DNA from 2 places in the Carnobacterium sp. FSL W8-0810 genome. Region 1 is predicted to be linked to the other one. Evidence: riboswitches for the same ligand, from Rfam matches in the RefSeq annotation. Region 1 holds a riboswitch; the other holds the start of a gene.
The links. Region 1 has a riboswitch for FMN ahead of ribD (bifunctional diaminohydroxyphosphoribosylaminopyrimidine deaminase/5-amino-6-(5-phosphoribosylamino)uracil reductase RibD). Riboswitches for the same ligand answer to the same signal wherever they lie in the genome.
Positions count from the first base shown of each region.

Region 2: it holds a riboswitch for FMN, as region 1 does, so the genes downstream of both, NST49_RS09800 (ECF transporter S component) here and ribD (bifunctional diaminohydroxyphosphoribosylaminopyrimidine deaminase/5-amino-6-(5-phosphoribosylamino)uracil reductase RibD) in region 1, are expected to answer to the same signal.

Region 1 is NZ_JBBOWO010000001.1:138,000-142,216, reverse strand. It holds gene NST49_RS00775 (MerR family transcriptional regulator) at 1-436, shown strand, start outside; gene NST49_RS00770 (hypothetical protein) at 770-1,225, shown strand; FMN riboswitch at 1,352-1,466, shown strand; FMN riboswitch at 1,621-1,735, shown strand; FMN riboswitch at 1,889-2,004, shown strand; gene ribD (bifunctional diaminohydroxyphosphoribosylaminopyrimidine deaminase/5-amino-6-(5-phosphoribosylamino)uracil reductase RibD) at 2,130-3,218, shown strand; gene NST49_RS00760 (riboflavin synthase) at 3,246-3,899, shown strand; gene NST49_RS00755 (bifunctional 3,4-dihydroxy-2-butanone-4-phosphate synthase/GTP cyclohydrolase II) at 3,918-4,217, shown strand, end outside.
Region 2 is NZ_JBBOWO010000001.1:2,029,835-2,034,051, reverse strand. It holds gene NST49_RS09810 (response regulator transcription factor) at 1-7, shown strand, start outside; gene NST49_RS09805 (sensor histidine kinase) at 16-1,812, shown strand; FMN riboswitch at 1,892-2,015, shown strand; gene NST49_RS09800 (ECF transporter S component) at 2,153-2,734, shown strand; gene NST49_RS09795 (helix-turn-helix domain-containing protein) at 2,904-3,971, shown strand; gene NST49_RS09790 (RecQ family ATP-dependent DNA helicase) at 3,968-4,217, shown strand, end outside.

The DNA of each region.
Region 1 (4,217 bases):
GATACTAATCGGTAAAAAAATAAATCAACAAAACAATGAAGCCCTCATTGATTTCTATTCACTTATTGACCAACAACAAATTGTCCAAGGTTTTCCAATAGGAGCGATTATTGGAAAAAATGAATTGGCCAATGGTGAATTTTCAAATTTTAGTTATTTTTATATCAATAAATCGACTGAAGATAAAAATCAGTTAAGTATAAAGCCTGAAGGATGTTACGCAGTCATGTATGATTATTGTGATTACAATAAAACCGAAAAACTGTATCAGAAAATGTTGGATGGTTTAGTAGAAAATGGTTATGAGATTGATGGGGATGCCTATGAAGAATACATCATTGATGAAGTTGCAGAAAAAAATCCAGAAAAGTATTTGGTTAAGGTCATGATTAAAGTGAAAAATAAAAATGAGAATAATTCTGAAATGGTAGATTAGTAACCGTTCACTGATCTAATATCTATCAAAAGATAGAACCTGTTTTGAACCGAATTTGGTTAAGAGGTTTGTACATATACACCATAAGTTTCTTTTTATTCAACTTATAAGGTACTCATTATTTGTTTACCTACTGGAAGTTCCTTGCTAAGTAATCTGTATGGTACTCAATTGATAGTTGTGTACACAATCTATTCAACGATAACTTCCTATTTCTGCTGTATTGAAAACTAAAGTGTTATTCTTAGGGAAATCAATGTTATTGATGTTAATAACATTATTAAAAAAGATAAAATAATTTCTACTTATTACTTTCAGAAAGGATTTAAACGCATGACAGAATATCTATACATTGCAGCAGATGCTCCTTTAAGATCTGGTTTGATAGATGGCAGAAGAGGAGATCAACAACCAAATGAGTTTCAAATGGAAACCAAAGAATATTTTTATTTTGAAAACAACATTAGCGAAGATACTGACGATTATTTTAATTTTAGTTCCCATTTTCTTTTTAAAAAGACCAAATATCAAGTAGCATCGATAGATTCAAACCTTCCTTCGTTTAAGAAACGTGACAGCCTATCTCCAAAATTCAAAAACACATTAAAAGCATTGGAAGGTTATATTCTTGAACAATTTGAAAATGGATGTAACCAGTTAATAATTTTGTATAGTTTAAATAGTTATGAAAATGAGCCTTTAAAGGAAATCGAAGAAATCTACTTAGTTGATTTAAATTATCAAGATTTGTATTATCGTGAAGGTAGATTATTAAAAATTAAAAAGTAAGTAAGAATGATTTTTATCCTTTGAAAAGTACTTTTAGTACTCTTAGTAGTAAGAGTAATCGGACAATTAATATAAAAAATATTGACATCTCTTGTATTTCAATATATTCTTACATTACAAAAGTAAATTAGTCTTCAGGGCAGGGTGCAAGTCCCTACCGGTGGTAAAGCCCACGAGCCGCAAGGCAGATTCGGTTAGATTCCGAAGCCGACAGTATAGTCTGGATAAAGCGAAGACAAAGTAATTGCAGAGAAATTAAGATAGCTATAGTCTTTTTTTGGATAGATAGCAGTCATGAATTTGTGAAGCAACTATTAACTAGTCTTATTTAGCTATAAGTCGAAGCCCTGGATATAAAAATCTGAGGGCTTTTTTGTGTAGAAAAGTAAAAATTAAATAGTCTTCAGGGCAGGGTGCAAGTCCCTACCGGTGGTAAAGCCCACGAGCCGTAAGGCAGATTCGGTTAGATTCCGAAGCCGACAGTATAGTCTGGATAAAGCGAAGACAAAGTAATTGCAGAGAAGTTAAGGTAGCTATAGTCTTTTTTTGGATAGATAGCAGTCTTGAATTTGTGAAGCAATTATAAGAAAGTCTTATTTAACTATAAGTCGAAGCCCTGGATATAAAAGTCTGGGGCTTTTTTGTGTAGAAAAGTAAAAATTGAATAGTCTCCAGGGCAGGGTGCAAGTCCCTACCGGTGGTAAAGCCCACGAGCCGTAAGGCAGATTCGGTTAGATTCCGAAGCCGACAGTGATAGTCTGGATAAAGCGAAGACAAAGTTTACAAAAATCAACAGTAACCGAGTAAAGAGTATTCGGAGTTATTTGTTGAGCCTTGTAAAAAAATGACGAAAGCCCTGAGAGTAGATTCTTAGGGCTTTTTTAATTTGAATGGAGTGAGAGAATTGGATGAAGTATACATGAGGATGGCACTGGAATTGGCAAGAAAGGGTAAAGGGTGGACAACTCCTAATCCTTTAGTTGGAGCGGTCATTGTAAAAGGTGGAAGAATTATTGGGCAAGGCTATCATCAAAAATATGGACAGCCCCATGCGGAAGTAAATGCTATTGCATCAGCCAAAGAAGATGTGACTGGGGCAACATTATATGTCACGTTAGAACCTTGTTCTCATTTTGGAAAAACACCTCCTTGTTCAGACTTACTGATAGACAAGAACATTAAACGAGTAGTCGTGGGAACACTCGATCCAAACCCACTAGTTGCTGGAAAAGGAATCGAAAGGCTTCGTAACAATGGAATTGAAGTAGTGACTGGTGTACTAGAAGAAGAGAGTCAAAAATTGAATGAGATCTTTATAAAATACATTGTCACGAAAGAGCCATTTGTGGTTATGAAAAATGCGATGTCTCTAGATGGAAAAATCGCTACAGTGACAGGCGAATCTCAATGGATTTCTGGTGAGTCATCTAGAAAACAAGTCCATTCTCTGCGCCATGAATTAGCTGGAATTATGGTCGGTATAGAAACGATTATCAAGGATGACCCACAACTAACTTCTAGAACACTAAACAGCCGTAATCCTATTAGAATTGTTGTCGATAGTCAGCTAAGAATCCCAATCGCCTCAAAGGTATTAACCCAACAAGATAAAGCGAAGACAATTGTGGCTACCACGAAAAGAGCCAATAATGAAAAATTAGATACGTTAAAGCAGATGGGTATTGAAGTGATTGTGATTAAAGTAAAATGTGAAAGAGTTGATTTACGAGAATTAATGAAGGTAATAGGAGCTAAAGGAATCGATAGTATCTTACTGGAAGGCGGTGCAAATTTGAATTTCTCGGCTTTAGAAGAAGGGATCGTGGACAAAATACAGTCCTATATTGCGCCAAAAATAATTGGAGGAAAAGAGGCTAAAACCGCTGTAGAAGGGGCAGGTATCCAATTATTAAAAAATGCGTTTAAAATTGATCGAATGACGCCTGTGATGGTTGGAGAAGATCTGTTTGTGGAAAGCTATATTGTTAAATAAAGAGAAACAATCGATTGGAGGAAAAGCATGTTTACAGGAATTATTGAGGAAATGGGAACGATTCAATCCATCAAACGAGGTGAAAAATCTTCAATATTGAAGATAAAGGGAAAAAAAGTATTGCAAGGGACTCGTATCGGGGATAGCATCTCGACAAATGGCATCTGTTTGACAGTAACAAAAATAGAAAATGATTCTTTTGAAGCGGACGTCATGTCTGAATCTTTGATAAGAACGAACATAGGAGAATTGACGCCTGGAAGTTATGTCAATATGGAACGAGCACTAAGTTTGGAAACACGTCTTGGTGGCCATATGGTTAGTGGCCATATCGATGGAACGGGAAAGATAAGAGAAATGAAGCGTGAGGATAATGCCGTTTGGATCACGGTTGAAACAAGTCCTAAATTATTGCGTTACATTATTGAGAAAGGTTCTATAGCGATTGATGGCGTTAGTTTGACAGTTGTGACGGTTGATAATCAATCGTTCAAGGTTTCTGTCATTCCTCATACCGGTGAAGAGACCGTTCTATTGCATAAGCAACCAGGAGATGCTGTAAATCTTGAATGCGATATGATCGGAAAATATGTTGAAAAATTATTAGGTTTGGATTCGAAATTGCCAGTTCAAGAGAGTCAAGTAACGACAGAATTTTTGAAAGATAACGGGTTCTTTTAGAACAGAATGGAGAGACATATGTTTAATACAATTGAAGAGTTACTTGCTGATTTAAGAGCTGGGAAAAACATTTTATTGGTAGATGATGAAGACAGAGAAAATGAAGGAGACATTATTTGTGCGGCTGAATTTGCTACTACAGAAAATGTGAACTTTATGGCTAGTTATGCCAAAGGTCTAATTTGTATGCCTATGCCTAAAAGCTATACAAAGAAGTTCGCATTGCCACAAATGAGTCTAAACAGTACAGATAATCATGGGACAGCTTTTACCATTTCAGTGGATCATGTGGAAACGACAACGGGTATTTCAGCTGGG
Region 2 (4,217 bases), 1.9 Mb from region 1:
AAAGTAGGTTGAAATATGTTTAAATTAAATAGTTTAGTTACTCGTACTTGGGTGGTAACGATGTTGGCTATCGGCATTTGTTTTTTTACTACGAACCAAGTATACGAAAAGTTATACACAAACAATATAGAAGAAAGTTACATCAATGATTTTGAACATTCGATTAATTCTATAACCAATCTTTTAGAAGAGGATCCAAATTTTTTGGTTGAAAATATCGATAAAATACGATCTTATGAGGACCATCTTTCTTTAGTGATCACACAAAATGATGAGCCTATTAGTTATTCTTCAAATGTAAAAATAGATGATCAATCCAATGACTTTGCAAAAATTAAGGCAAATGGTGAAGTCAAAAATGAGCTGGAAAACGGGAAAAATACGCTTGTTAAAGACGAGATAAAATTAGATGATAAACCAAGCACACCGTATATTTTTAAAATCCAAAACTTTACTTTTAATGGCCAAGAAAGCAAACTTTACATTTATGGTGATTTGTCGTTTTTAAGCAGCACGCATAATAAGATGCGGGTGTGGTCAGCTATTAATGTTATTTTTTATATTGTCATAGGAATTTTATTGTTTTATTATTTCCAACGTAGATTTGGCAGACCATTAACTCAATTAAGAGATATTGCATATGATTATGCTAAAAATGATTTTACTCAACAAGCACAGTCAACTTACAAAGATGAGTTAGCTCAGTTAGCCTTAGCTATGAATAAAATGGGCAAATCATTAGAAGTAACTGGAGCAGCAACTAGACAAGAAAAAGAACTTTTAGAAAATATCGTGACATCCATTTCTACAGGGGTATTGTATTATAATCAAGATAAAACATTGTTAATGTCAAACCCTCTAGGAGATGAATTCTTACAGCATTTATACCAAACAGATCAAGTAATGAAAACGGTTATACCTGATGTGTTGGAATATCGAATTGATTCTATTATACGATTTCCTGAGAAAATAAGTTATGATAATAATATTGATGACTATTATTATAATATAACGTTGATTCCACTTTTTGATGAAAATTTAGACAGTGTTCGTGGTGTATTAGTTTCTATTCAAGATATTACAAAAGAAAAACGTCTTGATATTATGCGAAATGACTTTATTAATAATATTTCTCATGAGTTAAGAACACCTTTGGTGATGATCCAAGGGTACAGTGAGGCAATTTTAGATGATATAGCTGAAACTCAAGATGAGAAAAAAGAAATGGCAAAAATAATCGGTGAAGAATCCGTGAGAATGAATCGAATGGTAAATGAAATGCTCGATAGTTCTAGAATGGAAGCGGGTTTTATTAACTTAATAAAATTGGATGTCCATTTGGAAGACTTTTTTAATAAACTGTTTACTCGATTTGCCACAATGTCAGAAAAAAATAATATTCGCTTAGAATTAGAAATTGATCCTAATTTAGATTCTTACTACATGGATGAAGATAAAATGAGTCAAGTTTTTGTAAATTTAATCAATAATGCTATTAGGCATACTAGTATGGTCAATAGAGAACATAAAAAAGTGAAAATCTTTGTGCATTTAGACAAGATTATGGATGAAGTCTTAATTGAGGTCATTGATAATGGAACAGGGATTCCAGAAGAAGATATACCTTATATTTTTGATCGATTCTATAAAGCAGATAAATCTAGAACTGTAATGAAAGGCGATAAAACAGGTACAGGTATTGGCTTATCTATTGTAAAAAATATAATAGAAGCTCATGGTGGATTTGTCGAAGTACAGAGTATTGTCAATGAACAAACGAAATTTATCGTTCATTTGCCCTATTTAGATTAATATGCTAATAAAAAGTAAGAGAAAGTGTTGCTTTTTTTCTTCTCATGTTATACAATGAACTTGTTAAAAAAATATAAAGATTCGTCTTCAGGGGCAGGGTGAAATTCCCGACCGGTGGTATAGTCCACGAGCTAAATAGCATTATTTGGTTGAACTGGTTAAATTCCAGTACCGACAGTAAAGTCTGGATAAAGAAGATGGGGTTTATTTGAATAGTTGTAATTGTTCAAATGCTCTGTTTAATTATCTGAAGATAATTTAGACGGGCATTTTTATATTGTTTTTATTTGAATAGACTCATGTAATGCCTAGGCTGATGAATCCTTTTAGGAGGATTTTTATGCAAACAAGTAACACAAAGAAAATGGTAGGAATCGCCATGTTGGCTGCTCTAGCAACCATTTTGATTTCATTTGGTTTTCCAATAATTCCAGGAGTTTCATTTCTAAAAGTTGATTTTAGTGATATTCCTGTTTTGATTGGCATGTTTTTATACGGTCCAGTTGGTGGAACTATGGTGGCGTTTATTCGCTCATTGCTCCATTATATTCAAACTGGCGGTGATGCAGGATATCCAATTGGGGATACTGCGAGTTTTATAGCTTCAGTCGCATATACGTTGCCAATTTATTTGATTATGAAATCAAAGGTTAACAATACTAAAACGATTATTTTTGCAAATATCGTTGGGTCACTGTCATTAGCTGTCATTTTGTCACTTGTAAATTACTTTTTCTTGCTTCCATTGTATTTAAAAGTATTAAACTTTAGTGTAGGGCCTATCAGAGATTACATTTTAATGGGTGTTATACCATTTAATATCATAAAAGGCGCAATAGTAAGTACAGTCTTTATTATGTTATACGCCAAATTAAAAACTTGGTTGCAACGCAATCAATTAACTAAAATCAGTGCTAAATAAAAAAAGAAATCGCAATTTATTTTGCGATTTCTTTTTTGTTTTCTTATTAATAATTTTTAAAATTTTGAAAACTATACCCTAAAAATGGTTATTTTTGGTATATTAGATTTAACAATAAATAGCTTTCAGTAGCTGCTTTTTTTATGTAATCAGAATGAGGGTGAATGTCGTGGAACAATCGTTGTATTATCAGTATTTTTGCCTTTCATTGTATTCTATAGACTATCCAGTAAAACCGGCCACGTTGTATCACATCTTGGTTGGTAAACGAACTGCTTCCATTTTGTTTAAGGCGCATATTTATCACGCGATTCCTTTTTTTTCGGTATTTCCTAATTTAAACCGTAGTCAGTATGACAATATGGTTCGAGAGTTTATTGAAAAAGATTGGATTACAGCCAGTGAAAATAACGAAGAGTACTACCTTTGTAAAAAAGCTAAAGAAGAATTAGACCTTTATTTTTCAAAACATTTTTATCCTAAAAATATTAATCAACTGTTAAACGGACAAGTGACTAAAGAATTTTGGAAAAAAATTTTATTTTCCACCCAAGTTCTTTCGGAATTACGCTACCAAAATAATCATTATCTACCAATAGAAAAGGAATGGAAGACACAATTATGGTTAAAAAATTGGTTGAAAAATAGTTCATTAGAAAGACAAGAATTGGGTAGCTCATTTGGAAAAGAATGGATTCAATTATTAAAGGAGTTCCGTTCATTTGATGCAGAAATTTTAGTAGCACAGTTAACGGGACATAAAAAGAATGGGAAAACCAGTACACAATTAGCTGTTAAATATGGATTAGATCAAATGGAATTAACTTTTTTAGTACAAAATACAATTAGTCAACTACTAAATAAAGTGGTCAGTGAAAAAGAAACATTCCCTTTATTTTATTTAATTTATCAAGAATGTAAAGGAGACCGTTACAGCAGTCTTAGTCTAAGTGCTAGGTCAACGGCATATTATTTAGAAAAAGGTTACTCTATAGAAAAAATAGCTTTAGAGAGAAGATTAAAGGTAAATACAATTTCAGAACACATTATTGAATTAGCTATTATTTTTCCGAATTTTGATGTTTCTAACTTTATACCAAAAGAAGACTACCAACGATTATGTGCGTTATTTAGTGAGAATGAAGAAATAACATATGAGGATTTGAAAAAAGAAATGCCGCAGATTCCTTTTTCATGGTACAGATTGATTCAAATCGAAAGGAGTCGGATTGTGTGACCAATAAAGACCTTATAAAACAAAACTTAGAGAATTATTTTGGATACACTTCTTTTAGAGAAGGGCAAGAAGAAGCTGTATTAGCAGCTTTAGAAGGTAAAGATACGTTGATTATGCTGCCCACAGGGACAGGGAAATCGATTTGCTACCAATTAACTGGGTATTGTTTAGATGGGTTAGTAATCATTGTTTCGCCTTTATTATCTTTGATGCAAGACCAAGTGGAACAATTAAAATTAAATGGTG